DNA from 3 places in the Pontibacillus sp. ABV4_188 genome. Region 2 is predicted to be linked to each of the others. Evidence: riboswitches for the same ligand, from Rfam matches in the RefSeq annotation. Region 2 holds a riboswitch; each other region holds the start of a gene.
What was found. A riboswitch is a leader RNA that binds a small molecule or an ion and turns the genes downstream of it on or off. The one in region 2 is predicted to bind thiamine pyrophosphate.
Positions count from the first base shown of each region.

Region 1 (10,730 bases), 470 kb from region 2:
TTGTATACCCAAGCAATTAAAAATGTACCTAGTAATGTTGGTAACACAACCCCTTTTCTAAACATCATTGTGGCAATAATAACGATCGTTATGATCCCGTACATCCAATGCGTAACGGTTAATTCCACTTTAGGATCACCACCCTTTTCTTCTACACATTCTGTGTGTGCTATTACACTATGCACGAATGCCCAGAGTGGTGTTTAATCCTATATATGCATTAGAAAAAGGCTGTGCATATGCACAGCCTTTTCCCTCTTTATCTCTATATATCGTCGTCTCTTTTTAGCCAATCCAAACGTGTTTTCTCTAGTTATCTCTTTTTCCTTGGAAAGGTGAGCTCACTTACCAAAAGTGAGGGCCCACCTAAACGGCCTATGTGGGTAAGATCAACTATTTAATGGAGTATGTTTCCCCGATCGGTCCTTTCGAATCGTTGATGGTGGTTTTCGAAAAGAACCCTATACTCACATCAAATCAGGTAATGAAAATCATTAAATAAGTAACTATCTAATTACCCTTCATTGATCTTGTATATAATGTAACAGTTAATTCCTTTTAATTCAAAATAAAAATGGTACTTTAGACCAATTACTGCCCCCTTTAAGACATAAGGAAGAGCATTTCAAACAAAAAAAAAGACCATTTAAAGCAATATTTGATAAAAAATCGACATATGTCCTATACACCTCAAAAACTCCAGTATAAAGAGAGCGTTGCATTCTCCCAACTTCGATCCTTACATTTAAGGAGGCTTATATGGAACAACCAAAAAGCCCGTCTGATTAAGACGAGCTTATACCCCATTACAAGAAGTCATTCATCATATGCTGAATGCGTTGTATGTTCTGCTTCGATATTTGAGCAGGCTCTTCATATCCATGAAAGAAAACTAAATAACTTTTCCCAGAGGTTTGAATCCTTGAGATCCGTTCTAAATTAATGATGAAGGACCGGTGAGACTGAACGAATTTATCATCCAAATATTCCATAAAATACTCTAATGTTTCAGGTGAGGAATATTGTTCATAAGACGTATGTATAACTGCTTTTCGGTCGCTTTTCTCTATAAATAGTATGTCATCTACTTGTACATAGTAAAGTGAGCGATTAAAACGGACAGGAATTCGTTGGTATTCTTTTAACTTCGTTTCTTGGTTTTCAGTATTAAGTTGGTTCAGTATTTTCTTGGCCCTTTCTAGAGATAAGAGCAAACGATTAATTTGAATAGGCTTCATAACATAATCAACTGCATTTAAGTTAAAAGCCTCCACTGCAAATGTGTCATATGCTGTAGTAAAAATAAACTGAAGATCTGCATTTATTTCTTTACAGGCTCGGATTGCTTCATTACCTTTTTGTTTTGGCATTTCAATATCACAAAGCACAAGGTCAGGTTCAGAGAGAATCACTTTTTCAACAAGCTGTTCCCCATCTGTTGCTTCATCAATGATTTCAAATGTATCACCAGCAACCTTTTCCACCATTTGCCTTAGCAACTTACGCGAGGCATCTTGATCATCGGCTATTAATACTCGATACTTCATTATTTACATCATCCTAATAAGACTAGTTTCCTAATAATTAGTATACGATAAAGCTACCAATTTGTTTAGGAAAATACGAAATTTAAAAAGAGAATTCTATTACAATATAAAATCCAAAGAAAAAAAGCAGCTAGGGAAGGCTCCCACGCTGCTTTTCCTTTAATCAGATTGTTTAAATAAGTGAGCTTCAACCATCTTCATAAATTTCCCTACTTGAATTGGTTTTGTTAAATAATCGTCAAACCCAGCTGCTATACCCTTCTCAATATCTCTAGGCATAGCATTTGCACTAATGGCTATTACAGGAAGATCACGCGTTTCATCCATGTCCTTTAGACGGGAGAGAACCGTAAAACCATCTATACCTGGTAAGTTAAGATCAATTAAAATAAGGTTAGGCTCATGGGCTTGAGCAAGGTCAATTCCCATCTCCCCTGTGGTCGATGAAATCAACTCAATTTGCTCATATGTCTCTAATATACGCCTAACTAGATTTAAGTTGGCGGGATTGTCTTCTATATACAAGACCTTTTTCTTTTCAGCAAACTGTATAGGAGCGCTATTCCGTTGATCATACCATTGTGCTGATAAGCTATTCGGTTGATCTACAAGGGGAAGTTCAATCCAGAAAGTACTCCCTTTACCTGATTCACTTGTTAAAGAGATTGAACCATCCATTAAGGACACTAGCTGCTTCGATAATGTTAATCCGATTCCAGTTCCTTCTACAATATCATTACTTGGAACACGGGTGAATGGCTCAAAAATACTGTCCATTTCCTCTTCCACAATTCCTATACCTGTATCTGTAACAGAGAAAGAAACTTTATCATTTTGAACATGGCAAATAAACGAAATTTCTCCACCTTCACGATTATACTTTACAGCGTTAGACATTAAATTTAGAAGAACTTGTTTCAGCCTCGTTCGATCTGCAAACACAAATTGACTGTGACAAGCACATTCATCAACGATCAGTTTAATATTTCGCTTTTTAGCAAGTGGTTGTGTAATACTAACAACTTCATCAATTACAGGAGAAACCTCAACAGGCTCAATGGAGATCGACATCTTCCCTGACTCCACTCGAGCTAAATCTAAGATATCATTGATAATGGTTAATAAGTGGTTGCCTGCTTTTATTATTTCCTCAACACTCTCGTCTTGAGTCGGGCTTAGCTTGTGGTCACTGTCATACTGCAGAAGCTGAGCAAATCCTAAAATTGCATTCATCGGCGTTCTCAATTCATGACTCATACTCGAGAGAAAATCCGATTTAGCTTGACTTGCACGCTCGGCCTCTTCTTTTGCATCCCGAAGAGATTTCTCCATTTCCTTTAATGGGGTAATATCTCGAGCTGTTAAAACGAAATGTTGAAATTCTCCAGACGATTCAATTATCGGGGCAATCCTTCCTTGGAACCACCTTGTTCCCGTCAACGTCTTTATAACATATTCAATATTCTCTGCTTTTCCCGTTTTGTTTACGTAGTCGATTGTTTCCATAAACAGATCAGCCTCATCTTCAGAGAAAACTTGATCGATTGTAGTTTGCAGAAGTTCGCTTTTAGGCTTAGAAAGCTTTCCCTCGTCATTCGTCCATATATTGAGATAGGTACCTTGTCGATCCAACTGCATAATCACATCATCAATAGACATAACAAGTGCTCGAAGATCACCTTCTTTAGAACGAATCTCTTCTTGAGCTTCTTTCAGTGCTTTATTAGAAAGTCCTAGGTTTTGGCCCATTTCAATTATACTTTTAGACGTTTCATCTAACTCGTCAATATCAAAGGCTCGTCTCCTTTGGAAATAGTTCCCTTCTCCTATTTCCTTCACCATTTGGTTCATTTCTACGAGCGGCTTAGAGATCGTTTGACTTACCTTCCGTGAGTTCCGGTATAAAACGATGAAGAAAAAGATATAGAATAATATCAAGCCTAAAATCATAAGGGCACCAATTTTCACTAACTTCCCATTCATTGTGTAAACATCTTCAAAAACAGCAGACTCATCTACAATAATTAAAAAGCGCCAACCTGTTCCTTCGACGGTCGACCAAGCTGCAAACTTCTTCTCACCTTCCCACTCTAAAGTCTTCAATCCATTTTCCTGACCGACTAATACTCTTGCAAGCGACTTTGCTTGAGAATGTACTAACATATTGTATGTACTTGGCTTATAAATATCTCCAGTACTTGAATCACCATGTCCCTGATCTTCAAGCGCTTCTACCCCTAACAATCTTTCAGCATCCTCAGATAAGGCTAAGATCTCAGCATCATCTTGTACAAGCATGCCCACCCCTTGCCAAGGAAGATCGAGGTCCTCGATTTTATCTCCAATTGTACCGATTGTTATATCCATCCCTACTACTCCCTCAAGTTGGTCCTCGTTGTACACAGGTGCAATAGAAGAGAAGGTCCAACCATTCCCAGCAGGATCCCAATAAGCAGGTGTCCACAATGGTTCTCGATTCTGATTATGGTCTGCGTCAGCTCTATAATAAAAATTAAATTTTGTAATATCCAGATCAGACTCAAATTCAAGTTCCATTCCATCTACAAATGGATAAATGATATTAAGTGAATCAGAGGTATTAAAATAAATGGAGGAGGCTAATGGCTGTGAGTTATAAATATTCTCCATTAACTCTTGGCTCTTCAGTAACTGAGCTACCTTTTCACGATCCTGTCCCCCACTGGTACTATAAAAAATCGCAGCACCACCATCAGGGCGATCTTCATCTGTATATAGTACCCCTTCTTCTGTTTCTTCGAGTCTATTTATATCATTTTGAATCGAATCGTCTATTGAAGTGGGTTGTTGGAATGATTCTTTTATTTCTTCTTGAAATAACTTCGTTGCATTTGAAATGGAGCGAACTTGATTTGAGATGACTTCTGCCTCTCTTGAAGCAGACTCTCTCATGTCTTCTTCTGCTTCATTTTTTATTAGGTCTATCATTTCATTCTTTGACCATTCGCTTGCTACAAAGTAAATACTGACAAACGCCAGTTCTACAACTAGCAAAGGGATCAAAGCGACTTTCAAAAAATTTTGCCAGACCCATCTTGTCAGAGGATAAGTTGAGTGTTGCTTAAACTTCATCACCGTAAACTCCTTATTACCTTTATGTCATTTATGACTATGCTAATATACAGTCTTTTCCTATTGTAAGGTCTTTTCCCCTAACAGACGAGCTTTCTTTCTACCATTCACCCTTACTTTTTATATTTTCGGGGACAATTGTTGACTTTTTAAGCAAAAAACAGTACTTCCCACTACATTATACTATTTAATGTCACAAAAAAAGCCCTTCCATTATAGAAGGGCTTCTCAAAAATTATTACATTTTTACAATTGTGCGACCTTTCACTTTGCTTTGTAAGATGTCAGTGAGCGTTTGTGGAAGTTCGTCTAACGTAATTTCATTCTCTATTTCGTTCATCTGATCTGGCTTTAAGTCAGTAGCAAGTCGATCCCATACTTGTTTACGCATATCCATTGGGCAATAGACAGAGTCAATTCCTAATAGATCAACACCTCGAAGTATGAATGGCATTACCGTTGTCGGCACCTCTACACCTGCGGTTAATCCACTTACTGCAACAGAACCACCATATTGAATAGAAGCTAAGACACTTGCTAATGGTTTACCTCCAACAGGATCAACAGCGGCTGCCCATTTTTGTGATTGGAGAGGGCGTACTTTCTCAGGTGTTACCTCTTCACGGGAGATAATCTCTGTAGCGCCGATTGAACGTAAATAGTCATGTTCAGACTCTTTACCTGTAGAGGCAACAACGTGATACCCTTTCTTAGAAAGCATGGCAACAGCCATACTACCTACGCCACCTGTTGCTCCACTAACAAGTACAGGTCCATCTTCCGGTGTTAAGCCATTCTGTTCTAAACGGTGAACAGATAAAGCTGCAGTGAAACCGGCTGTACCGAATGTCATAGCTTCGCGAAGGGATAATCCCTCCGGTAATGGAACAACCCACTCAGCCGGAACACGTGCGTATTCACTAAACCCACCATCATGTGAAACACCAAGTCCATAACTTGTTACAATAACCTCATCCCCTTCTTGATAACGATCATCATTTGAGGATGTAACTGTACCAGCAAGGTCAATTCCAGGAATGATTGGATAATCTTGCACGACTTTGGCTTTAGGATTTGTTGCTAGTCCATCTTTATAGTTTACACTTGAATAGGCTACCTGTATGGTCACATCACCTTCTGGAAGCTCTGATTCTTGTCGTTCTACTACGTTCGTTGTAACTTGATCTTGTTCTTTTGTAGCTAATAAAGCGCGGAATGTCATAATCTAATTCCTCCTCTTTATAGGTTAGTCTTTATTTTCGATTCACTTTTTATTCTGACTGGTCAAAATAAATATGTCAATTAATTTGTCCCAACGGTATAATTTTTATACAATGATGGTACTATAGATAATTCGGAGGCTGACATGAAAAAAAGAGAGCAACAACGAAAAGAACAACTGCTTCAGGCAACTTTTGAAGCAATAGCAGATAAAGGGTATAGCTCGGTTACACTTCAAGACATCTCGAATTATGCAAGCGTCAGTAAAGGCGTGACCAATTATTACTTCAAAAATAAAGAAGATGTCTTCGCTCATCTATTAGAATGGCTAACCAACAAGATTTATCAAAAAGAAGCAAATGCAGTGCAACACGCTCATACTGCAGATGAAATGTTAGCCGCCTATGTGAACGCTGTATTCGTTGGGCCGAGGGAGAATGATCGATTTTACAAAGTATATCTGGACTTCCTTTCTTACGTTCCTAAAATCCCCCGTTTTCAAGAAATCAATCAACGTTTTTACAACAATTGTTTTTCTATTGGACAATCTATTATTTCTAAAGGGAAAAGTGAAGGAAAGTTTTTAAATGTAGACACTGAAAAAGGACCTAAAGCGATTCGAAGCCTAATTGATGGCTGCATTATTCAATGGGTGATGAGCGGGGACCATAGTCTGCATAAGATGTATAAAGACTTATGTTACGAATCCATTACAAATATGCTTAAAGATTAAAAAAAAAGAGACTTCCTTAGCGGAAGTCTCTTCTGTTCTTATTATCTTGCATATGAATCTGGGAACGAAGGTCTTCTATTTCTGAAACGAGGCTAGCGATCATCTCGTCGCTCTTACGTAACTCTTCACCCAACATCTTAATGGTATCTTCTTCCCACTGGAACGGATCTCCATTCTCAGGAGTGACGGGCAAATTCGAGTATTCTTCCCCACCCTGCTCTTCGTTCTCATTCAAATGAACCACAACGCGACAATGGTCGTCACCAACAGCAATTCGTTTATCAAGTTTGACTTTTGAGTACCCAAAGTGCCTAGAAGCAATCCCCCCTATTACACTAGAAGTCATCTGACACAAATGAGGCGCATCTTTCACCATATCTCCAAATGGACATTGATTTCCTTTAACAACAATTCGTTCAGGTGTCACTTCTTCTATCTCAAAGTGACCTCCAATATCATTCTTAATGGCAAGGATTACATTGACATATTGATCAACAGACCGTGTAGATTTAGCATCTACATATTGTCCCTCCATCCATTCTCCTGCTCGAATCCCTAGTTGTTTAATATATTCTTCGGCACGATCACCTATTGCTTTTTCATGTAGTGTTGCATACTGAGTAAGAAGTTTAGAGAGAAATGTTTGCGCCGTTAATGTTTGATTTTGACTCATTTGTTATTTCCCCCTTTAAGATATATTCCACATACACCTTTACCCTATTTATGGAATTATCAACCTTATTCTATTAATTATTTAAAAAGCTTTTTTATATATAATTCCACCTATTTCCAAAGGGATGAATCTCTCTTAGACCTTCTATATATTTAACTCGTAAATAAAGGCCTTTTAAGGCTAGTACTTCCTCAATCAAGCTGCTCTCAAACTCTATATTCAAACAAAAACGTGCCGCAGAGTAAATTTCCCTGCGACACGCAACTAATAAATATTGTTATAGAGTTAGGCGGATTTAATAGATTCGGATCCTCCAAAATGGAGTAACTTTGGCTGTTTGTATAAGATAATATTCAATATTACAGCGCTAATAATGAAAGATGGGAGCATATACCCGATGTTATACGTTAACGAATATATCCAAACAGGTGTGCCCTCAGGTGCAAATGAAGAGAAAAATACAATCCCGCCTATAAAGTGACTCATGAACCGAAGGCTACTACCAACTAGCGTCCCTAAAATAATATAAAACGTAAATGATTTTGCATGCCCTTCACGGACAGCTTTTAGAGCTGGTTTTGCGAAGATCCCGGCTACTCCGACCACTGTATATGCAAGTGGATAGTCCATTACATACTGCACAGGATGAACGATGAACGGGTTAATTAATGAGTTAAATATACCCACTAACAGACCTGTAGTTAAACCTCCTTTTAACCCCCAACGGTAAGCCATAAAGAAAATCGGCACCATAGCAAAAGCGATAGATCCACCTTGCACCCATAATGGAATCGTTAAAAATGGTAAACTTAGAACAGCACCTAATGCAGCAAACATGGCAATCTCCACCAAAAACAGGATTGAATTACGTTTCATCTTTACTCTCCTCCTTAAAGATAAATATGTACATACAAAAAAAGCAATGCAAGGGAGAGCTTTAAGATAAAAGTCCATTTGCATTGCGCCATCACTAAAGCCACATCCCTACGCTAGTACTAACTAACAGGTTCAAAGGGTCAGAACAAAGCGTTCAATCTCAGCCTTCAGGCTCCCCTTGTGGTCTTCTTTCTTATGCTTTTTTCGTTACTCCTATTATAGGTGAAGAAATTAGTGGACTCAAGTCATCAATATAAAGATTCTTCTATTTTCATCCAATATTTTCATATTTATTTCATATTTATGTGGTATACTAACAAGTGGGGTTTCATACTTTACTTATAAAGTTTTCTCAAAACCCTCATCCAAACATCCATTCTATCCTTCTCTATCTCTTCTACTTGCGAAAAATCTCCTTTATTAGCTCATATCGCTGTTTCTTTTTACCTAATTTTCGAGAATACACTTTTATTTCCTTCCTTTTGCTCCATCTACCCCACATCAATGTCCCAAAGAAGTTTACAGACCCTTGTATTACAATATAATTAAGTACTACAGCACTCATTTTAGCTGGTTAGTCTCGTCTCAAGATGTGCGTAGCTTATTAAATAGCGCGACAACGCTTCTAGGCGATGCTTTCTACTACGGTAATGGGTTCATTAACGTACAAGAAGCAATGAACGCAGCTACTACTACTTTTGCAGTAGCACAATAAATGAACTTTCCCCTTCGTTCCCCGGATCCTTCCGGGGAATTTTTTTGGCTTTAAGGTTTAATATTGTTATATTTTCAAGTATAGGGCAGATTGTTGAAGATATGAAGCATAGACATGTTAGTGTAAATAGGGTCGTTATTTTGTTGAGAGCTTGGGGTGTCTGGGGAACGACTCGCTTTCCGCGGGCGAGCTGTCGAGCTTCCTCGGGAAAACCACCCTGCGGGATCTCGTCGACCTCTTTCTCCCGCAGGAGTCTCCTCGTTCCCCAGACACCCCTTACCAGATTAAGTATAACGTCCCCTCAGCTCGAGTATGGCGGTGATCCAATATCCCCCTCTTATGTAGCATGCTTCCGTTCTACTATATATGGCAAAGGTGGTTCGGGGAATTGCGAGACTCCTGCGGCACTAGGAGCCTTGGGGAGACCCCACAGAGAGCGTAGCGAACGAGGAGGCTTCCCAGCTCGCCGCGGAAAGCGAGCGATTTCCCGAACCGCCTTACCCGCAATCTGAGCAAACGGAAGCATTCTCTCAATTTCGAGTCTTTCTTATACGGAACTCTTTAGGAAGCATATGCCTTTACAAAGATCCTTGATAAGCCTATGATGTTCCTTGGTGTTTATAATCGAGATTCCATCATGTAACAAAACACCACAGGAGGACTTATTATGACACAAACAAAATCACCGATATGGACGAAAAGCTTCCTTTTTATTTCCTTAAGCAATTTCTTCTTATTCCTAACCTTTTATGCCTTGTTAACCACATTACCAATCTTTGTAACAGATGATTTACAAGGAACAGAAGCACAAGCAGGTTTAATTGTTACATTGTTTTTACTATCAGCGATACTTGTGAGGCCTTTTTCTGGAAAACTACTAGAAGACTTCGGAAAGAAAAAAATGCTTCTCATAAGTCTTTTACTATTTATGTTGACTACCTTCGTTTATGTAGCAGCAACTAGTTTTTACTTATTATTAGCTTTACGATTCTTCCACGGTATCTGGTTCGCGATAGCCACTACAGCAGCTGGTGCAATTGCTGCAGACATTATACCAGATAGCAGGCGTGGTGAAGGACTTGGATATTTTGCTATGTCAATGAATCTTGCTGTTGTCGCAGGTCCTTTTTTGGCTTTATCGCTTTTAAACTGGATCTCTTTCTCAACACTCTTTATTGTACTTGGATCCCTTTTAGCAGGAGCTCTCTTTTTCACTAGCTTTGTAGCTGCTCCTGTTATGAATGAACCTTCTAAGAAGAAAAAAGTAACGCTGCATGATTTATTTGAAATAAATGCTTTACCCATCGCATTAGTAGGAAGTTTACTAGCTTTCACCTACTCTAGTGTTATATCTTATATTTCTATTTATACGAAATCTCTGGGATTACTAGAAGCAGCAAGTTTCTTCTTTGCTGTATTTGCTGTTGCAATGCTTATTTCGAGACCGTTCGTTGGGCGTATCTTTGACTCTAGAGGCCCAAGCATTGTTATTTACCCATCCCTAATTCTCTTTGCTTTAGGTTTATTTACACTAAGTATGACGACTTCTTCCTTTATGCTCTTGCTGTCAGCTACACTAATCGGTCTAGGCTACGGAAGCCTTGTCCCTTGTTTCCAAACACTAGCTATTCAGTCTGCTGATCACCATCGAAGCGGACACGCAACAGCAACTTTCTTTACACTCTTTGATACAGGAATTGCAACTGGCTCTTATGTTTTAGGTGTCGTAGTCTCCCTACTTGGATATAAACCTTTATATTTTGTAATGGGTCTGTTTGTGTTTATTGTTATGTATCTTTACAAAGTTATAAATAATAGAAGAAGGAATTCAATCAAATCAAGTTCCCCCGTTCA
Region 1 is NZ_CM149975.1:1,528,515-1,539,244, reverse strand. It holds gene ACYX4O_RS07785 (hypothetical protein) at 1-128, opposite strand, end outside; gene ACYX4O_RS07780 (LytR/AlgR family response regulator transcription factor) at 807-1,547, opposite strand; gene ACYX4O_RS07775 (ATP-binding protein) at 1,707-4,658, opposite strand; gene ACYX4O_RS07770 (NADPH:quinone oxidoreductase family protein) at 4,897-5,883, opposite strand; gene ACYX4O_RS07765 (TetR/AcrR family transcriptional regulator) at 6,025-6,612, shown strand; gene ACYX4O_RS07760 (methanogen output domain 1-containing protein) at 6,629-7,285, opposite strand; gene thiT (energy-coupled thiamine transporter ThiT) at 7,571-8,161, opposite strand; TPP riboswitch at 8,250-8,350, opposite strand; gene ACYX4O_RS07750 (hypothetical protein) at 8,691-8,876, shown strand; gene ACYX4O_RS07745 (MFS transporter) at 9,544-10,730, shown strand, end outside.
Region 1: another riboswitch for thiamine pyrophosphate. It lies ahead of thiT (energy-coupled thiamine transporter ThiT); the one in region 2 lies ahead of ACYX4O_RS05375 (ABC transporter substrate-binding protein).

Region 2 (10,730 bases):
TCCCTCCTTTTTCTTTATAGTAATTAAAGAGTAAGATGTCCTTACGAATTTTATCATGGATCGCTTAGATGAGATAGTTATAAGGGATAAGGGGACAGGTACCTTGTCCCTCTTTGTCTTTTCCCTTTCCCTTTTTAGGAAAACGGAATAGAGGCGCTCAGTCTATGACACTTTCATTAGTATATAGATGTATAACGTAAGAGATCGCACACATCTCGTCCCTTTTAATAAAAAAACGTCAGAGAATGGCATGATCTCTGACGTTTTTGCGTGAAACAGCATTGTAAAGGTAAAAGATCCCTCAACCTCATGAAGCACCAGAACCGTCCCCGCGCTTCTCCTTGTATTGTTCGAGTTGCTGTATCATCTCGTTGAGGCTTTCATCACTAGGGTTCTTGTTCAGTCTAGATCTAACAAACTCCAGTTCTTTTGGTAGTTCTTCATGCTCGTCTGATTTTGAATGATCCGATGAGAACAGTGAAGCGATTGTTCCTGTAACGACACCTATAACTCCTATTCCAATAAACATTAGAACACTTGCGATCACCTTTCCTGCTGGTGTCTGAGGATAGATGTCTCCATACCCAACTGTCGTAGTTGTAACCACTGCCCACCATAAAGAATCTCCATAAGATTCAAATTCAGGCTCGATCCAGGTCATAGAAAGGGAGCTGAGAAATAAAAAGACAATGACAAATACGAATACCTTATCGATGTTATATTTCTCAAAAACGATATCCAAGAAAGAACGCCCTCGTTTTAATAAAGAAATGAGGCGGATAACTTTCAAAAGTCTAATCAGGCGAACGGCTCGAAAGATCTGATCTAATGGAATGATTGCAATAATGTCGAGGGGATTCCTTTTTATAAATTCCCATTTCTTCTCACTAGCCACGAGTCGTACGGTGTAATCTAGTAAAAATACAATCCAGATGAATAGATCCAGCGCAAATCCTTGCTCCTCTGGAAGTTCAGCAACCAAAGAAATAATGACAAGACTTGCTAGAAAAATTTCATATATAAAACTCTTTCTTAGTACATGCAAAGAATCACCACACAGTTATAGTCCTCCAAAGACATGAAAAAGGAAGGTACTATACAAATACCCGTATAGTGACCTGATGAAGCACCAGAACCGTCCCCGTGCTTCCACCCGTGCTTCCAAAATTTAATTGACATTCATCTTGTTTTGAGGGTATAGTGTGTATATACAATATACACGGTTTAGGAGAGGAGCTTACCTATGATGGCTTTGGATGTCAAAAATCTGAATAAGAAATATGAGCAATTCCAGTTAAAAGATGTTTCTTTTCAACTAAAGAAAGGATACATTATGGGGTTTATCGGCGCGAATGGAGCTGGGAAGACAACCACTATAAAATCAATTTTGAACCTGACTCATTTTGATAGTGGGGAAATAAGTACGTTGGGTAAGAATTTCATTGAGCACGAACTCGAAATGAAGCAAGTGATTGGGTATGCTTTCGGTGGGGTTAATTATTATACAAGAAGCAAGGTCAAAAACGTAACGAATGTGGTTAAGAAGTTTTATAAGCATTGGGATGAAGAAACCTACAACCATTATCTTAAGAGATTTGATTTAGATGAGAATAAAAAAATCGCTCAATTGTCAGAAGGGATGAAAGTGAAATATAATTTAGCCCTTGCCTTATCACATGGTTCAAAGCTACTGATCCTTGATGAACCAACCAGTGGACTTGACCCTGTAGCTAGAGACAATTTGTTAGATCTATTTCAAGAGTTGGTAGAAGAAGGTGAAGTCAGTATTCTTTTCTCAACTCACATTACTTCTGATTTAGAAAAATGTGCAGATTATATCACCTACATCCATAACGGAGAAATCATTAATAGTGGCGAGAAAGAAGAATTTATTAACACATATCGATTGTTGAACGGAGATGAAAGTCAACTTGAAAAGGTGAAAGATGATTTAATTTCTTATAAAGAAAATTCATTTGGCTTTACAGGATTGATCCATGAGGAAGATTTTGACCCGTCATTAGAAATTAAATCAACGCGCCCAAATCTTGAAGAGATCATGATCTATTTTTCAAAAAGGGAGGGTCTTTATGTATAACTTACTTTTGAAGGAATTAAAGCTAGGTGTAAGCCCTTTCTTTTATGTATTACCTTTTCTAACAGGAGCGCTAATGTTAATTCCAGGGTGGCTATACTTCATTGTACTCCTCTATTTCTGCTGGATAACGGTACCGAATATGTGTGGGGCTTATAAATCTCAGAATGATTTACAGTTCTCTTTGATGATGCCTGTCACTAAAAAGGATATTGTAAAAGCGAAAGTTGCTGTCATTGTAATACTAGAGTTGTTGCATATTGTAACTGCCGTGATTTTTGGCTTCATTAATACTCAATTATATCCCGATTTCACAAACTTCTTCTTTGGGCCGACTGTAGGGTTTTGGGGACTTGGCTTTATCATGCTAGCGATCTTTAACTTCATCTTTATCTCTATGTATTTCAAAACAGCCTACAAATTTGGCGCACCAACCATAGTGGCCATTACAGCTGCTATGTTATTTGCAGGAGGTGCTGAATGGTTAGGGATCAAAAATTCTACGATTTTTGACCTTTTTAAAGGTAGTGGTGCGGACAATTTAGCCATTCACATACCGATCCTGCTCGGAGGGATTGTTATATTTGCAGTATTTACGATTATTGCTTATCATATAGCCATTAAACGATTTATGAAAGTGGATATCTAATGAATGTTGCCGTATCACATACCTCTGAAAAACCGATCTACCAACAGCTTTTTGACCAAATCAGTGCTCAAATCCTTAAAGGTGAGATTGAAAAAGGCTATAGCTTACCATCAATCCGACAAGCCGCTAAGGAACTGCGTGTCAGCATTATAACGATAAAGAAAGCTTGGGAAGAGCTTGAACGATGCGGGTTGATCTACACTGTAACCGGTAAGGGTTGCTTCGTAGCCGAACTCTCATCTGAAGAGATCCTTCAAAAGCGCAACGAAATGATTGAAAAGCAAATGGCTGTTGATATTTCGTATTACAAGTCTTTTGGTCTGACTTTAGAAGAGGTTATCGAACTTTTGAAGAAGATTTATTAAAGAGGGATAGGGGGACAAGGGATAGGGGGACAGGTCCCTTGTCCCTTATCTTTTATAGAAAAACACAAAGAAACGTCAGAGATCACATGATCTCTGACGTTTTTGTATGACAAATTAATGAAAAGGTAACAGATCCCTCAAATATTAACCTCATGAAGCGCTAGACCCGTCCCCACGCTTCCAAGGATTTCACTAACCAGTATGATCTAGTAAAATAGAGCAAGAAAAATTTATGATAGAACTAACGATGGTTTAAGCGAGGTATAGGAGGTTTATTGTTGAAGCTACTAAAAAGATTTATTATAGGTGTTCTGGTGTTATTTGTGATATTTTCCATAATAGGAGTAGTTGCATTTAATTCTTTTTAAAAGGGGATAAGGGGACAGGGATAAGGGGACAGGGATAAGGGGACAGGTCCCTCGTCCCTCTGTGACGCTTTCATTGAATTACAGGAGCAAAAGGTAAGAGATCGCGCGCATCTCTTACATTATTAAAGAAAGAACACAAAGAAACGTCAGAGAATCACATGATCTCTGACGTTTTTGCATGAAACAGCATTGAAAAGGTAACAGTTCCTCCAGAAATTAACTTTAGGAAGCACCAGAACCGTCCCCGCGCTTCCCCGCGCTTCATTCGAAAACAACGCTCCGCCCTTCATTCGCCCTTCAAGACTTGATAAATCTCCCGCTTCCACCTAAGCATCCCCTCAGATAAAAGCAGCGACTCTTCGCGAGGCCGATCAAACGGTACCTCAAACTCTTTCTCAACAGTAGCCGGGCGTTCTGATAACACAATGACCCGATCAGACAGGAATAGCGCTTCTTCAATATTATGTGTAACGAATAAAACAGACCGCTTATGCTCCGTCCATAAATCCAGAAGCCACTTCTGCATCTCAAGTCGCGTGAACTCATCAAGTGCCGAGAAGGGTTCATCTAAGCAGATCAGCGGTTGTGGACTAAGTAAGCTCCTTACGAAAGCAGCCCGCTGCTTCATCCCGCCAGATAGTTGATGAGGATAGGCTTCTTCGTACCCTGATAAGCCAGCTTTAGTAAGCATAGTCAAAGCGGCTTCACGATCAGCCTTACCCACGATTTCACTCCCAAGCATCACGTTGTCGACAATCGTCCTCCACGGAAAAAGGGAGGGGCTTTGTGGCATGTAGCTAATCGATCCTCTTGTGCCTATAATGGTATCCCCGTCTAAAGTGATCTCCCCTTGATCGGGTTGATACAGGCCTCCGATTAAGTTAAAAAGCGTACTTTTCCCACTGCCGGAAGGACCGAGGACGGAGACGAACTCCTCGTTTCCGACGTTTAGGTGAATATCATTTAAGATGAGCTGATTGTCGAAAGACTTTGATACATGTTGTAACGTGAGTTCAGCCATCGGTCTCGACTCCTTTCGTTTTCCAGGCAACAACCCGTTTCTCAATGAGTGTAATAAGAGCAAAGAACAGTAAGCTCAATAGCATAATTAAGAAGATGGCCACGAAAACCCGATCTGTTCGGAAGGAAGAAGAAGCGAGCGTCATGTACACGCCAATTCCTTCCTTTGCACCTAACCACTCAGAAATAACAGCTCCCATCACACTGTATGTAGCGGAAATTTTTAACCCAGAGAATAAAGAAGGAAGCGCGTGCGGCCATTCTAGCTTCCAGAACGTCTGTTTCTTCGAAGCGCCTGCCATTTTCATATAGTGAAGCAATTCGGTACTTGTTTGCCTTAAACCATCCATCGTTGAAACAGCGATTGGGAAGAAGCAGACGAGAGTAATGATGATTAGCTTTGGCAACATTCCGAACCCGAACCAAATCACGAGTAATGGGGCAAGCACGATAATCGGGATATTTTGCGAGAAAATAATAAGCGGGTAGAACATGTTGCGAAAGATGGGAATGACGTGAAGCAAGATCGCAACAATAATTCCGACCGAGGACCCGATGAGGAATCCGGTAACAGTTAAGAGAATGGTAGAGTATAAATGGTGGTTATACACCGACCATCCCGCTATTCCTTCTTCCCACACTTGAGAAGGGGAGGGAATGAGCCACTCAGGGATTTCGAACAATCGACTAGCACTTTCCCATAAAATAAAGAGAAGGATGATGACCAACGTGGGCCGCCATCCTCTTAAGACTACTTGTTTCATTGTGAATACTTCTCCGTTAGAGACTCCATTGAAGCGCCGCTAGGTTGATAGAGCACTTTCACTTGGGAAATCACATTTAGACATCCCAGTTCCACCATGCGCTTATTCATCTTTTCAATCACATGAAAAAGCTCAGATAGTTCTCCTTCCATCGTCGTTTCAAGGGGATGGACCTCGTATTTCACTCCTGACTCTTCAATAATCGAAATCGCTTCGTCCACCATCGGAATCGTTGGTTCTCCGTTTGGGGTCTTCGGGATAATTTGAATACTGACTAATGAATTGGCCATTCTGATCACTCCTCTGGTAAGAATTCGTTTGTAAATGCTTCACTTGCTTTAAGCTCTTGATCGAGCAAACCGTTCTCATACATCCAATCGGCATAGTTTTGCCAAGTGGCTTTTTCCTGAATGCCCCACTGCTCCGCGTCGTCCTGGTATTTCGGGGACAGCCACTCCTGACTGGCTTTGACGAGTTTAGGGTCAAGGTCTGGTACGGCGTCTATTAAAATATCAGCTGATTTCTTTGGTTCATCGATCGCATATTGGTAGCCTTGTGACACAGCTTTCGTGAAATCTTTAACGAGCTCAGGGTCTTCATCAATATGCTTCTGGTTCGTTGTGAGAACAGGCGTATAGTAATCTAGTTTCTCCGAGTAGTCAGTTAAGTAGATCATATTTAAGTCTTTGCCACGAAGTTCAGCTTCAACGCCTGTCCAACCGTAGTAGATCCAAGCGAAATCAACGTCTCGCTCAACGGCTGTGAAGAAGTCGGTGTTACCCATATTCACAATCTCAACCTTCTCCGCATCAGCGTTTTCTTGTTTCATAAGAGACGAGATGACTTCTTTCTCAACAGGCGCCCCCCAGCCGCCGTATGTTTTTCCTTCGAAATCTTTTGGTGAGTCTATGTTTTTGTCTTGAGGGGATGCAAACCCTGATGTATTGTGCTGGATAATTGCTGCGATCGACACGACAGGGATTTCCTGCACGCGCGCCTTCGTAAGTGCTTCCTGAGCACTAATGCCAAAGTCAGCTTTTTCTGAGGCGACGAGTTGATCAGCCCCGGCTTCACCTGGCATAATGATTTCCACGTTTAGCCCTTGCTCTTTGAAATAGCCTTTTTCTTTCGCTACGTATAGCCCGGTGTGGTTCGTGTTTGGTGTCCAATCAAGGACAAGCGTCACGTCTTTTAGGGACTCGCCGTCATCGCCATTTTCCCCGCTCGTGCTCGAGCAAGCAGTTAAGAGAACGATAAGGCAAGTCCAAATCATAAGCTTCTTCAAGATGATTCCTCCCTTTTGTAAGTAGAGCGTTAAGAAACGGTAAGGGATTTTTTGAGAATCGTAGAAAATTTTTCAATAAAAAAAGCACCAGGTGCCATACCTAGGGTGCATATCATTAAAAAACGTTTAGATATGTTTCCTACGCTGGTCTCAACCAGATCAGGTTCTAAGGGTCCGTCTGTCTACAAGACGTCTCAACCAGTCGCACTGGTTCCCCTACATGTTACGTGTTTCTATTAAATTATGATTAACGCTCTTCCTAATTATGACTTTGCCACAGTTGTTTCAGAATTGCAAGTGGGACAAGGGGACAGGTACATTGTCCCGCTTATCCCTCCTGTAATCTTTTCACTTCATATAACAGTAAAAAGGTAAGAGAGATAATCGATCTAGATAGCTATCCTTATCCTAAAGTCGGTATGTTAAAATAACACTGTATTAAAGAAGCAGCAAACTAATAAGGGCTGCTTCTTTTTTGTATAAACGACATAACAAGAAACGTGATCGGAGGAGTATACATATGAAAATCATTCGCTGGGGCATTATTGGCTGCGGGGATGTCACTGAGGTAAAGAGTGGGCCGGGATTTCAATTAGCTGCCAATAGTTCACTCGTGGCTGTAATGAGACGAAATGGAGAGCTGGCGAAAGATTACGCGGAGCGTCACAATGTGCCAAAGTGGTATGACAAAGCGGAGGACCTTGTCAATGATTCAGAGGTAGATGCAGTGTACATCGCGACACCACCAGGCTCTCATAAGGAGTATACAGAAATGGTAGCGAAAGCGGGGAAACCTGTATACGTTGAGAAGCCAATGGCCCTAAATACGGAAGAGTGCCAGGCCATGATTGACGTTTGTGAGGAGCACGGTGTGCCTTTATATGTTGCGTATTACCGCCGTCGATTGCCTCGTTTTCTCAAAGTAAAAGAGCTGCTCGATGAGGGCGCGATTGGCGATGTTCGTTTTGTAACGATGGAGCAGACGCAAAGGCTTTTAGAAAAAGACGAAAACGGAGAATGGCCTTGGAGAGTGCGCCCTGAAGTGAGTGGTGGAGGTTTATTTTATGATGTGGCCTCTCATACGCTCGACCTCTTTGATTATTTGCTAGGACCCATTGAAGACGTGAAGGGGTATGCAGCCAATCAGTCAGACACCTATCCTGCTGAAGACAGTGTAAGTGGTAGCTTCCAATTTGAAAGTGGGGTTATGGGGACAGGCGTTTGGAATTTTGCCTCCTATAAGAACGAGGATCAGAACCGAATCGTTGGGACAAAAGGGGAAATCGTATTCTCAACATTTGATGAAGCACCTGTGAAATTGATGAACCAATTTGGTACAGAGGAATTCCATATCGATCGCCCAAGTCCGATTCAGCAGCAGCTGATTCAAACGATTGTAGATGAACTCATAGGAAAAGGACAGTCGCCTAGCACGGGGCGTTCGGCACTGCGCACGAACCGAGTGATGGATAAAATGGTTCAAGGTTACTACAAGAGATAAGGGGCGGATTCACATGAACGGGAAACTTAAAGTTGGGATTATTGGCGCAGGTGGCATTGCCAGAAGTGCCCATATCCCAAATTACCTAAACTACGGCGATGGGGTAGAAGTCGTAGCGGTGGCGAACCATAATAAAGATAAGGCTCTAGACTGCGCGCAAGAATTCTCGATTCCCCATGCATACGAAGACTACCGTGATATGCTTCGTGAAATGGAGCTAGACGCCGTTAGTATCTGCACACCGAATGCGTTCCATGCCGAGCAAGCAATCGACTCGATGCAATCGGGGTGCCACGTTTTATGTGAAAAGCCACCTGCCATTTCAGTGCATGATGCAGAACGAATGGAAAAAGTGGCGAATCAAACAGGCAAGCATCTTATGTACGGGTTCCACTTTCGTTTTCGTCCTGAAGTAGAGACGGTGAAGCGATTCATAGATGAAGGCGAAATGGGAGAGATTTACGCAGCTGAAGCCAAATGGAACAGAAGGCGTGGCATTCCAGGTTGGGGTGTTTTCACGAATAAAGAGCTTCAAGGAGGCGGCACTTTAATCGACAATGGCATCCATATGCTTGATGCGGCCCTTTATTTAATGGGCTACCCTGAGCCGAAGACGGTCCTAGGCGTTACATACGATAAAATTGGGAAGCGGCCAGGGGTTGGGCTCCTGGGCGAGTGGGATCACGAGAATTTTTCAGTTGAAGACATGGCTCGTGGCATGATCACGTTCCAAAACGGCGCCTCTCTTTTATTCGAATCCTCGTTTGCTGCAAACATTGCCGAGAAGGATGACAGAGTCCTTAAAGTAATGGGAGACCACGGGGGAGCTGATGTGTTTCCGCTGAATATGTATCAGGAGAAGCACGGAACGCTTCTTGATTTTACTGCTCCCTATGTGGATAAAGGCAATGCGCATAAAGAAATGGTGCATCACTTTGTGGAATCCATTCTCACTGGTAAAAAAATGAACCTACACGCCAATCAAGGAACCCTTGTTCAAAGAATTATTGAGGCTTTATACAAATCAGCTTCAACTGGACAAGCGGTGGAGATGTAAAAGGCCATATGGCTTTTTACATGGAATAGAGTAACCTACGAAAAAGACCAAATCGGTTAGATTTGGTCTTTTTCTTTAATAGAAATGAATGGGGCTTCAACAATCCTACACAATCACTATACCCGGAATAGCATAAGGAATTAACAGAGCTTGGGCCTTAAATTTCTTTAAGAAAATGTGATTTAGGAAGCAAATTGCCTAATTAGATCGTTGTTATTTTATGTTAAAATGATTGGAGTTTGTGAACTATGTTCGAGATAACTGTCATTGGCTGAGAACGGAGGAATGAAGATTTTGATTTTATTTGGTTTCTTAACATTTTTTGTTACCGCTATATTATTGTTAATTTTATGTATAAGGATCATAATTTCTTTCGTAAAAAAGACATCTTTTCCTAAAAAATTATTGATCACAACATTGTGTGGGGTTATTTTGGTTTCTTCAATTTATGTGTCTGAAACATACTTTTTTACCTTTAGTGAAATTGATAGAGAAAACTCCCAAAAGGGACCTGGACCTGTAACATCACCCACAGATGAATATACTGCTAATGCTTATTATGAACCATATGGCGGTGCAGCAGGTGGCGTTAACGTTTGGGTTGAGATCACAAACAATAAGGAAAATAACAAAGTTCATACTGTTTATTATAGCGACGCTAAAAGTAATTTTTCTATGAAATGGGTAGATAAGGATACATTGTTCATTTTAAATAATGAGCCTGAATATCCAAATTCAAATAGAAGTATGGAATTAGAAATTGGGAAAGAGATATATGATGAAACTGGTTTGGTTTGCAGAAGTTTGATAATGAAAGATGAATATGAGACTTGCTACCAAAACTAATGGCTATCGCACTATCGGGGGCGGTAGTTGGACAAGAACAGTCGCTTCTTTTTAGTAACAGAGCAGTAAAATTCAAATAAGAGTAAAGGAGGGGTTATGTTTGAAACGAAAGAAAAAATTTTTATTGTTGTTCTTGGCGATTATAGGTATTTTCTTACTTATTTCTAAATGGGATTCAATATATTTAAGAACCCAAACACCCATCCTTAATGATGCTGGTATTTATATAAATGATATCAATGAAGACAGGGAAGAAAGTGAACAAAGCACTGTCGGCAAAGAGGATGTTGAGGTTTTAGTTAGTTATACAGGGAATCATATGTTTTTAACTAAGACTTATGTAAATAATGAATTTGAAAAAGCCTTTCTGACTCAAGCAAGCAAAACTGGATTTTTAGATTGGTCGTATCACACTATTCCTTTTATGCCTGATGCTGAAATAATAGAAGAAGCATTTGAAAAGTGGAATTTTCAATAACAAAAATGCAAGGTTTTTAACTAATATGAGCTAAGCTCTTCTTGAAGTAGCGGGTGCGATTCTTTAACAAAAATAGTTGTCTTTTATAATCTAGAAAGTTACGAGGGGCGATGTGATGACTTAAGAGGGGGGATAATATGATAGTAAACTCAAAAGAATATGAAGTTCGTAATCTCCATTACATAGTGAGATCTGCACAATCCGAAGACGCGCAAGCTTTATCTGAATTAAGGTTACAGATAGATGGTGAAACGGAAAATTTGGATAGAGTTAAAGGGGAAGCGTACATAACCGGAGATGGG
Region 2 is NZ_CM149975.1:1,058,131-1,068,860, forward strand. It holds gene ACYX4O_RS05340 (potassium channel family protein) at 308-1,045, opposite strand; gene ACYX4O_RS05345 (ABC transporter ATP-binding protein) at 1,244-2,098, shown strand; gene ACYX4O_RS05350 (ABC-2 transporter permease) at 2,091-2,744, shown strand; gene ACYX4O_RS05355 (GntR family transcriptional regulator) at 2,744-3,109, shown strand; gene ACYX4O_RS05360 (ABC transporter ATP-binding protein) at 3,764-4,498, opposite strand; gene ACYX4O_RS05365 (ABC transporter permease) at 4,491-5,261, opposite strand; gene ACYX4O_RS05370 (thiamine-binding protein) at 5,258-5,551, opposite strand; gene ACYX4O_RS05375 (ABC transporter substrate-binding protein) at 5,557-6,546, opposite strand; TPP riboswitch at 6,666-6,774, opposite strand; gene ACYX4O_RS05380 (Gfo/Idh/MocA family protein) at 7,067-8,047, shown strand; gene ACYX4O_RS05385 (Gfo/Idh/MocA family protein) at 8,061-9,104, shown strand; gene ACYX4O_RS05390 (DUF5412 family protein) at 9,372-9,950, shown strand; gene ACYX4O_RS05395 (hypothetical protein) at 10,051-10,428, shown strand; gene ACYX4O_RS05400 (N-acetyltransferase family protein) at 10,566-10,730, shown strand, end outside.

Region 3 (10,730 bases), 370 kb from region 2:
CTTTCTCAAATCTTGCCGGATGTGTTTGACTACGATGGACCGGTCCTTCTAGACTGCCGCGTCCTTCAACAAGAGAATGTCTATCCAATGATCGCCCCAGGCAAAGGGCTACACGAAATGATTGGGGTGAAACGATGAAACGGATTATTACGGCAACCGTGCAAAACCGAAGCGGCGTATTAAACCGCGTTACCGGCCTCTTGCACAAACGCCAATTCAATATCGAAAGCATCTCTGTTGGCAGAACGGAAACAGAAGGCATTTCCAAAATGACCTTCGTCGTAGAGGTTGAAGATAACCAAAAGCTTGAACAATTAACTAAGCAGCTTAATAAACAAGTCGATGTTTTAAAGGTATCAGACATTACCGATAAAGCGATCGTAGCGCGGGAACTGGCCCTGATTAAAGTAGGCAGCAACATTCAAAACCGCAACGAAATTCAGACGATTATTGAGCCTTTCCGCGCAAGCGTCATTGATGTCAGTAAAGAGAGTATGACGGTTCAGGTCACTGGAAAATCAGAGAAAGTCGAAGCGCTAATTGATCTCCTCCGCCCTTATGGTGTTAAGGAGTTAGCGCGAACAGGGCTCACTGCCTTCTTACGAGGACAACAGCCACAAGTCACTGAGTTCACCCCACAATCCCTATTACAGTAAAGGGACTCGGGAACTTTTACACCTTTAGTAGTTTGAATATTCAATTAATAAACCAAAACCTGAAAGGATGGATTAACAATGGCAGAAGTACTTTACAATCAAAACATTAACGAAGAGGTTTTAAAAAATAAAAAGGTTGCAGTCGTAGGCTATGGTTCTCAAGGTCATGCACACGCACAAAACCTTAAAGAAAGCGGATTTGACGTAGTCGTTGGCCTTCGCCCTGGGAAATCTTGGGATAAAGCAGAACAAGACGGTGTTGAAGTAAAACGCGTTGCTGACGCTGTTAAGGAATCAGATGTTGTCATGGTTCTTCTTCCAGACGAATATCAACCTTCTGTTTACGAAGAAGAAATCAAACCAAACTTAGATGCAGGAAATGCTCTTGTATTCGCACATGGTTTTAATGTTCATTTCAATCAAGTGGTACCTCCAGAAGATGTGGATGTATTCCTTGTAGCACCAAAAGGACCAGGACATCTTGTACGACGCACATTTGAAGAAGGCGCTGGGGTTCCTGCACTATACGGTGTGTATCAAGATTACACGGGGCAGGCTGAGAAGCTCGCTCAAGCTTACGCAAAAGGAATCGGCGCCGGTCGCGCAGGCGTTCTGCAAACAAGCTTCCAGGAAGAAACAGAAACAGATCTGTTCGGTGAGCAAGCTGTTCTTTGCGGTGGCCTTACAAGCCTTGTGAAAGCTGGTTTCGAAACGCTAACTGAAGCCGGTTACCAGCCAGAAGTTGCTTACTTCGAATGTATGCACGAGCTGAAGCTAATCGTTGACCTTATGTACGAAGGCGGTCTTGAAGGTATGCGCCACTCGATCTCTGACACAGCTCAGTGGGGCGACTTCGTATCCGGCCCACGCGTTGTAAACGAAGATACGAAAGCTCGCATGAAAGACGTTCTGACTGACATCCAAACAGGGACATTCGCTAAGGGCTGGATCCTTGAGAATCAGGTAAACCGCCCTCAATTTAACGCCATTAATGCAAAAGAAAACAGCCACCAAATTGAACAAGTTGGAAGGGAGCTCCGTGAATTAATGCCTTTCGTGAAAGAGCAGGCCAAATCTAAAAAAGAAAAGGAAGTGGTCGCAAATGGCGCACGTTAAGGTATTCGACACAACCCTTCGTGACGGAGAACAGTCCCCTGGAGTCAACCTAAATAAACTAGAGAAACTAGAGATTGCGAAGCAACTAGAGAAACTTGGAGTAGATATTATGGAAGCGGGATTCCCCGCTTCCTCCCAAAACGAATTTGAATCCGTTCAAGAAATTGCAAGAACGGTCAAAGATAGTTCTGTAACAGGGCTTGCACGTGCGAAGAAATCGGATATTGATAGGGCTTGGGAGGCATTGAAAGACGCTTCAGAACCACGTCTTCATGTATTCTTAGCTACCTCCCCTATTCACATGACGCATAAGCTGAAGAAGACTCCAGATGAAGTCATTGAAACAGCTGTTGAAATGGTGCGTTACGCAAGAGAACGATTCCCACAAGTTGAATGGTCAGCAGAGGATGCATGCCGATCTGATAAAGAGTTTCTTGTCCGAATCATCGAGAAAGTCATTGACGCTGGGGCAACGGTGGTTAACCTGCCAGATACGGTTGGATATACAACCCCATATGAATACGGAGAACTTTTCCGATACGTGAAAGAAAACGTTCCTAATATTGACCGCGTCTCCCTTTCTGCTCATTGTCACGATGACCTTGGTATGGCGGTTGCCAACTCGTTAGCAGCTATTGAAAACGGGGCTACTCAGATTGAAGGAACTATTAACGGAATCGGTGAACGCGCTGGGAATGCTTCTATTGAAGAAGTGGCTGTAGCCCTACAGATTCGCAACAATTTCTACGAGCACTCTACCAATCTCGTATTAAACGAAATCAAACGCACAAGTGATCTAGTCAGTAAGTTTACTGGAATGGTTGTCCCTGGCAACAAAGCCATTGTAGGAAAGAATGCCTTCGCTCATGAATCTGGCATTCACCAGGATGGCATGATGAAGAACGCCTCCACCTATGAGATTATCACACCAGAAATGGTTGGGATCGGGGCTAGTAATATGGTGCTTGGTAAACACTCCGGGCGTCACGCTTTCGAAGATAAAGTGAAGTCCCTAGGATATGATCTTACTGAGGCGAAACTTAAAGAAGCGTTCAAAGCATTTAAGAGTTTAACAGACCGTAAGAAAGACGTAACGGACGAAGACTTGTTTACAATTTTGACAGATGTTCAAACCGACTCAACTGATGCGGCTAAATATAAATTACAAGCTTTCCAAGTTCAATATAGCTCAGCCAATATCCCTACTGCCACAGTAGCTATGACGACGCCGGAGAATACACGCGTTGAGACAGCTGGCACAGGTCAGGGAAGTGTTGAAGCCATCTATAACACGCTTGAGGCTTTAATCCATGAAGATATTCACTTAGAAGATTATCGCTTGAGTTCAGTTGGTGAAGGACGCGATGCCCTTGCAGAAGTACATGTGAGGCTAACCGTTAATGGAACGGCAGCAAGTGGCCGCGGAGCTGCACAAGACGTGCTTGAAGCTTCGGCTAATGCCTTTTTAAACGCAGTCAATCGTGTCATTTTAAATCAACAACTACTAAATAAACAATCTGCGCCTGTATAAGGAGGTTCTACTATTGGAAAAGCAAATCGTTTTGTTACCTGGTGATGGCATTGGTCAGGAAGTCATTGAATCAGCTAAACAGGTTCTAGAAGCCGTCACTGAACGGTTCCACCACACGTTTACGTATCATACACACGATATTGGTGGTGTGGCCATTGATCAACATGGCTCGCCCCTCCCAGAAGATACAGTCCGAGCTTGTAAGCAATCCGATGCTGTTCTGCTAGGAGCTGTTGGTGGACCTAAATGGGATCAGAATCCTTCTCACCTTCGTCCGGAAAAGGGATTGCTTGGAATCCGAAAACAGCTTGGTCTTTTCGCGAACCTTCGTCCAATTAAAGGGTTTGATCAACTTCTTCACGCTTCCCCTTTAAAGCACGATGTTGTTGCTGGTAGCGACCTCCTCATCGTTCGTGAGCTAACAGGTGGCCTTTACTTTGGCACCCCGAGTGAGCGACGTAACAATGGCAAAGAAGTTGTCGATACCCTTTCCTATCAGCGCGACGAGATTGAGCGAATTGTAGACAATGCGTTCCAAAGCGCTCGTTTGAGACGCAAACACCTAACAAGTGTTGATAAAGCAAACGTCTTAGAATCTAGCAAAGTCTGGCGCGAAGTCGTTGAAGAGAAGAAAGCAGATTATCCAGATGTCGAAGTGGAACACCTGCTAGTCGATGCAGCTGCGATGAAGCTAATTACGAACCCGAAACAGTTCGATGTCATCGTGACCGAGAACATGTTCGGCGATATTTTGAGTGATGAGGCTTCTGTCTTAACGGGATCACTAGGTATGCTTCCTTCTGCTAGCCTAAGAGAAGACGGTATGGGCTTATACGAACCGGTTCACGGTTCAGCACCAGACATCGCAGGTCAAGGAGTTGCAAACCCACTTGCGACGATCCTCTCAACCGCGCTTATGCTTCGTCACTCATTTGGACTAGAAAAAGAAGCAGCCGTGATTGAAGAAGCTGTTCAACAAGTATTAGAGGATGGCTACTGCACAGGCGATTTAGACATTAAAGGCGGCAAAAGAGTCGGTACTAAAGAAATGACTCGCCTCGTCCTAGAGCGAGTGACTGCACAAGATGCAACTCACAGTATTATGACTTGTTACGTCTAGTGAGATGGACGTAAGGTAAAGGAAAAACTTACGTCCCCTCCCCTATTTTTTCATAAAGGAGTGAGACCATGACCCAGCCCAAAACAATCGTTGAAAAGATTTGGGATCAACATGTTGTCCATCAAGAAAAAGGAAAGCCAGACCTACTTTATATCGATCTGCATTTAATACACGAAGTCACATCACCACAGGCGTTTGAAGGCTTACGGATGAACGATCGTTCCGTTCGCCGTCCAGAACGCACATACGCCACGATGGATCACAACGTACCGACGCGTGAACGTCATATCATTAAAGATCCCGTCTCTAAGAAACAAATGGAGACGTTAAAGCAAAATTGCGATGAATTCGGCATCCCTTTAGCTGATATTGATCACCCTGACCAGGGAATTGTTCACGTCATCGGTCCTGAGCTTGGTCTTACTCAGCCAGGCAAAACAATCGTTTGTGGAGATAGTCATACTTCCACTCATGGTGCATTTGGCGCTTTAGCATTTGGTATTGGAACGAGTGAAGTTGAACATGTATTAGCGACTCAAACCTTGTGGCAAGCCCCTCCTAAAACTTTGAATGTGAAAGTAAACGGAGAACTTGGCACAGGTGTTACAGCGAAAGATTTAATCCTTGCTGTTATCGGCAAATATGGCGTCCGCTTCGGAACAGGTTATGTAATTGAATATACAGGCGATGCGGTTCGCTCCCTTTCGATGGAACAGCGTATGACAGTATGCAACATGTCGATTGAAGCCGGTGCTCGTGCAGGTTTAATTAGCCCTGATGAAACAACAGTCGAGTACCTTCGCGGTAAACGCCACGTTCCAGAAGGTCAAGCATTTGACAAGGCTAGAGACGAATGGCTGGCTCTAGCTTCTGACGAAGGTGCTGTATATGACCATACACTTGAGATCGATGCTTCTGAAATCGAACCACAAGTTACATGGGGAACAAACCCAGGCATGTGCCTGCCTGTCTCAGCCTCGGTTCCAGACCCTGCTGAAGCTACTTCAGCCAATAAACAAGCAGAGATTGAACATGCGTTGGCTTATATGGATCTACAGCCTAATCAGCCCATTTCAGACATTGCAATTGAGCACGTCTTCATTGGCTCTTGTACCAATTCACGGATAAGTGACTTACAAAAAGCTGCCGAAGTTGTTCGCGGTAAAACCGTTCACTCCTCTGTAACAGCTATTGTCGTTCCTGGTTCTCAATCCGTAAAACAACAAGCTGAAGCAGAAGGATTAGATGTCGTGTTCAAACAGGCGGGCTTCGAATGGCGGGATGCGGGCTGTAGCATGTGTCTTGCTATGAACGATGACGTCATCCCACCAGGTGAACGCTGTGCTTCCACATCGAACCGTAACTTCGAAGGTCGACAAGGAACAGACGCACGGACTCACCTAGTGAGCCCAGAAATGGCCGCAGCCGCAGCCATCACAGGCCACTTCACAGACGTCCGCCAATTCACTGAAGCTTTACAACACTAAAGCGTGTCTGGCACCATTTACTGCACTAAAGCAACACAGCGTGTCTGGCACCATTCATCACGCTAAAGCAATAAAGGGGGACTGGCGCGCTTTCCTGCTCTAATGTAGGAGAGCGCCCTCTCCCCTTTTACTAGGAGGGATTAGACAATGGAACCGATTCGGAAGCATGAGGGTTTGGTTTATCCGTTAAACCGCTCCAATGTAGATACTGATCAGATTATACCGAAGCAATTTTTAAAACGCATTGAACGCCAAGGGTTCGGCCAGTTTCTCTTCTACAACTGGCGCTTTCACCATGATGGATCTCAGAAAGAAGGTTTCTCATTAAATCAACCGAAATACGACGGGACTTCCATTCTTGTTGCAGGCGAGAACTTTGGTTGCGGCTCTTCTCGTGAGCATGCTCCTTGGGCGCTTGAAGATTATGGCTTCAAAGTCATTCTCGCCCCAAGTTTTGCTGATATCTTTTTTAATAACTGCATAAAGAACGGCATTCTTGCTGTCACGCTACCAGAAGAAGAGATTAGCCAGCTCATTCAAAAAGCAGAAAACGAAACGTATCACTTGACCGCTCACCTTGAAAATCAGGTTATATACGACAATGAAGGATTCAAGACGTCGTTTGAAGTCAATGATTACCAAAAAGAAATGTTGATCAATGGGTGGGATGACATATCCGTCACCCTCACCCATGAAAATAAGATCAAGCAATACGAATCTAAAAAAGTAGGAGTGTGAAGACATTGGGAATTGCTTAACCGGAACCAAAATCACGGAGGCGATGGAGCATCTTAAAGACGTGGTCCACCGCACCCCACTAACAACTTCAACATCAATCAACGAACTAACAGGAAAACAAGTTTATTTCAAAATGGAAAACTTGCAAAAAACAGGTGCGTTTAAAGTTCGGGGGGCCAGCTTTAAAGTTTCTCAACTTACCAAAGAAGAAGCTAAAAGAGGAGTCATCGCTGCATCTGCAGGAAATCACGCACAAGGTGTCGCCTTGGCCGCTTCCAAAAGAGGATTCAAGGCGAAAATCTTTATGCCTGAGCATACGCCAGAGGCTAAAGTCAAGGCAACAGAGAGCTACGGAGCTGAAATCGTGCTGACCGGCGAATCCTTCCAAGAATCATTTGAAGCAGCATGTGCTGATCAGCGCCGAAATGGCAGCGTTTTTATTCATCCATTCGATGACTATGACGTGATGGCCGGTCAAGGTACGATTGCTCTTGAAATGCTCGAACAAAATCCATCCCTTGATACGCTAGTCGTTCCAATCGGAGGAGGCGGACTGATTAGTGGTGTCGCCGTTGCAGCAAAATCTGTTAAGCCGTCTATCAAAATTATCGGCGTGCAGTCTGCAGGAGCGAGTGCCATGTACAATCAGTATTACAAACAAGGACCTTCCACCTTAAAGAGTGTTTCCACCATTGCAGATGGAATCGCCGTGAAGAAACCTGGTCAAAACACGTTCCCACTCATCAAGCAGTATGTCGATGAGATCGTAACCGTGTCAGAAACACACATCGCAAAAGCTATCGTTACGATGCTTGAGCGAAACAAGTCACTTGTCGAAGGAGCCGGAGCCTCAGCACTTGCAGCTGTTCTCGAACACGGTTCCAACATCCAATCGAATCATACGGGAATCATCGTAAGCGGAGGCAACATGGACCTTGCGCGATTACCCATGATTCAAAACTTGAGCCAGCAGGAAGAACCTACCTCTGTCTCAGCCGTTCAAAAAAGCCCTTCATTTGTAGCTTCTTGAAAGCTATAACAAAAGTGGAAGCGCCCGGTTAACAACGTATAGACTGGACTTGAGCCACTGCGAGATCAAGGAAACACGATGAGCGACAAGCGAATCGATGTTGACTGATCGACCGGAGGTGAGGGAAGTCTACTAGTTGTTGGGCGCTGCAGCTAGATGAACAAAAGTGGAAGCGCCTGGTTAACAGCTAGATGCAAACAAGTGAACGAGAAGCCCAGTCCAATATGGTCTGGGCTTTTTCTTTTGGTTTAGGCGCACCGCGTACTGATCTCTTCCCTTTTCTTAAACTCCCCACCATAAAACGTCACTGAGTCAGGTTATCTCTCACCTTTTTGAAGTATCTAGCTTTCAAAAGGTCGTAGATAGTGTTGTTTTATGACCTTTTTACGGTTTTTGGCAATAAAAACGTCACTGACCAAGCCTTTCTCTTACCTTTTGGCTCCTCATCGACTATAAAAGGTCATAGATCAACATAGCTTTACTTAAAAACCGATTCACATCACACATTACACCTCAAACCCTACGAACACTCAACCTCTCCCCAACTCTCGACAGCACAAACCACCCAAGAAAAGCTCCTGACACACTACTTACGAAAAAAGGCGGTAAAAACGCCAGAGCCCCTACGGAAGTACCCATAAATAATTGCGCATAAGGGACTGCAAACAACGCACCGATTACACCTGTTCCCAACACTTCCCCCACAACAGCCAATCCTTTTCTCTTGGAAAACTTATAAAGAACCCCTGCCAACAAAGCACCGATCATCCCTCCTGGAAATGCTAAAAGCGTCCCTAACCCTAGAAGAACACGTAAGATGCCAATCATAAACGCAATGGCTACAGCAGGTAGCGGTCCTAAAGTCACTGCTGCCATAACATTGACCACATGCTGTACAGGATAGGCTTTAGCGATCCCAGCTGGAAACCATAACACTTGCGCCCCTAACGTCCCAATCGCTACAAAGATCGCCATTGTCGTGATCATTCTTGTTTTGTTCATTACATTCCTCTCCCTTTCTAAATAAGGGGAAACAAAAAAGCCAGGTCCTATAATAGACCTGACTTCGAATGGTAGAGTATACAGACGTATCGCCTGACTACTTCCCTCCGCTGGTATGACCCAGATCAGGTTCGTAAGAGTCAGGAAGCTCCATTGCTCCCCTCTCAGCCCATTCAGGCTCCCCTAGTAGTATCCTTAAATCTTGTAAACTTTGTTTATTAGACTAACACAACCTTCCAACTTTGCAAATCTTTTATGAATTTATTTTATTTAAGTGTTAACAACTAATTCCAGCTATCTAAATATTAGGATTAATGCGATGTTTTGCTACGGTTCTCCCCCCACATTATCGCAAGTTTCCGTTCTCCCCCTTTCCGCAAAGGTGGTCCGTGAAACTGCGAGACTCCTGTAGCAAGAGGAGCCTATCCAGTTCCGGCGTGGAGGACCTAGCGCGATAAGTCATCTTTTTTCCAAAGGCTAATCGCCTTTTCCAAAAAGCTGACTTATCCGTACGGTCCTAGGCACCACGCCTGCACTTTTAATCGTAGACAAATCCAGGAAACCTATGTTAAGGTATCGGTACAATATAGGAAGTCCACTAGGGGCGCCCATTTGATGGCTGAGATAAGGAGAAATCCTTGGTCCCTTTGAACCTGATCTGGTTAGTACCAGCGAAGGGAAGTGGAGTCGGTTGGATTTATTTTACCAATGATTAGAGGGCGTATATTCTCATATGACCTCTCAATCTATTACTTTATAATCCCGAAACCGCTCCAGTTCTAGGAGCGGTTTTTTTATATCCATCCCCAACCCCCTCCCTCCTCACTGCCTGGTTCACTTCCTATAAATCAAAACCAGGAGGCAACTACTATGTCATTTACTGAACAACTTCGTCACGATGCAAAACCAATTTTTCAAGCGATTTTCAACCATCCTTTCGTGAAAGGACTTGGAGAAGGTGACCTTCCAAAAGAAGCTGTAGCTCATTATGTAAAAGCAGATGCCGAATACCTTCATGCGTTCATGAATGTGTATGGAATTGCGATTTCCAAATGCAGCGATAAGGATGATATCACCTTTTTCAAAGAAAACATCGAATTTGTCCTACACAGCGAAATTCACCCTCACCACAATCTATGTACGTATATCAATACTCCGTATGAGGATTTGCAAGGATACCCCCTTCCTCCTACGGCTGATCACTATATTAAACATATGAAGACCCATGCTCACGAAGGAACGCTAGGACAAATATTGGCTGTACTCCTCCCATGTCCATGGACGTATCTTGAAATTGGGGAGTATTTAATGGAGCACGTGCAACCAACGCCTGACCACCCTTTCTATGAGTGGATTACCTTTTATGTGAATGATGAAATCAGATCCACTACTAACCAACTACGAGCAAAATTAGACACATGGGCAGAAACCGCTTCTCCTCGGGAAAAGAAAGCCATGAAAGACGCCTTTATAAAAAGCTGTCAGTTAGAGTGGGCATTCTGGGAAATGGCGTACCGACAAGAAACATGGCCCACATCAGCCATCAAGGAGGTGACCCGTCATGCGTAATGTGAAAGGGGCTTTAACTATTGCTGGTACGGACCCAAGTGGAGGCGCGGGTATTCAGGCAGACCTAAAAACCTTTCAAGAATTAGACGTATACGGTATGTCTGCCATCACTTCTGTTGTCGCGCAAAACACGCTCGGCGTCACGGGAGTTCGCCATCTAGAAGCTAGTTTTATAAAAGAACAGCTTGAATCCGTTACAAGCGACATGCCCGTTCACGCTGTCAAAACGGGTATGATCGCAAATGCGGAAATGATCAAGGCCATAGCGGACCACCTCCGCCCCCTTAGCTTGCCTCTTTGTGTAGATCCAGTCATGATTGCCCAAAGCGGCGATGCCCTTGTCGATCGAAAAGCACTCCAAACGATGCGTGATGAGCTACTCCCTCTTGCAACGATTGTCACGCCCAATATCCCTGAAGCCGAGGCGTTAACGGGAAAACGTTTGGAGTCAGAAGAAGATCGATACAAAGCTGCTAGAAGC
Region 3 is NZ_CM149975.1:1,423,936-1,434,665, reverse strand. It holds gene ilvB (biosynthetic-type acetolactate synthase large subunit) at 1-138, shown strand, start outside; gene ilvN (acetolactate synthase small subunit) at 135-656, shown strand; gene ilvC (ketol-acid reductoisomerase) at 735-1,772, shown strand; gene ACYX4O_RS07210 (2-isopropylmalate synthase) at 1,759-3,303, shown strand; gene leuB (3-isopropylmalate dehydrogenase) at 3,317-4,423, shown strand; gene leuC (3-isopropylmalate dehydratase large subunit) at 4,492-5,910, shown strand; gene leuD (3-isopropylmalate dehydratase small subunit) at 6,058-6,648, shown strand; gene ilvA (threonine ammonia-lyase) at 6,692-7,678, shown strand; gene thiW (energy coupling factor transporter S component ThiW) at 8,192-8,680, opposite strand; TPP riboswitch at 8,766-8,875, opposite strand; TPP riboswitch at 9,271-9,377, shown strand; gene tenA (thiaminase II) at 9,551-10,249, shown strand; gene thiD (bifunctional hydroxymethylpyrimidine kinase/phosphomethylpyrimidine kinase) at 10,242-10,730, shown strand, end outside.
Region 3: another riboswitch for thiamine pyrophosphate. It lies ahead of thiW (energy coupling factor transporter S component ThiW); the one in region 2 lies ahead of ACYX4O_RS05375 (ABC transporter substrate-binding protein).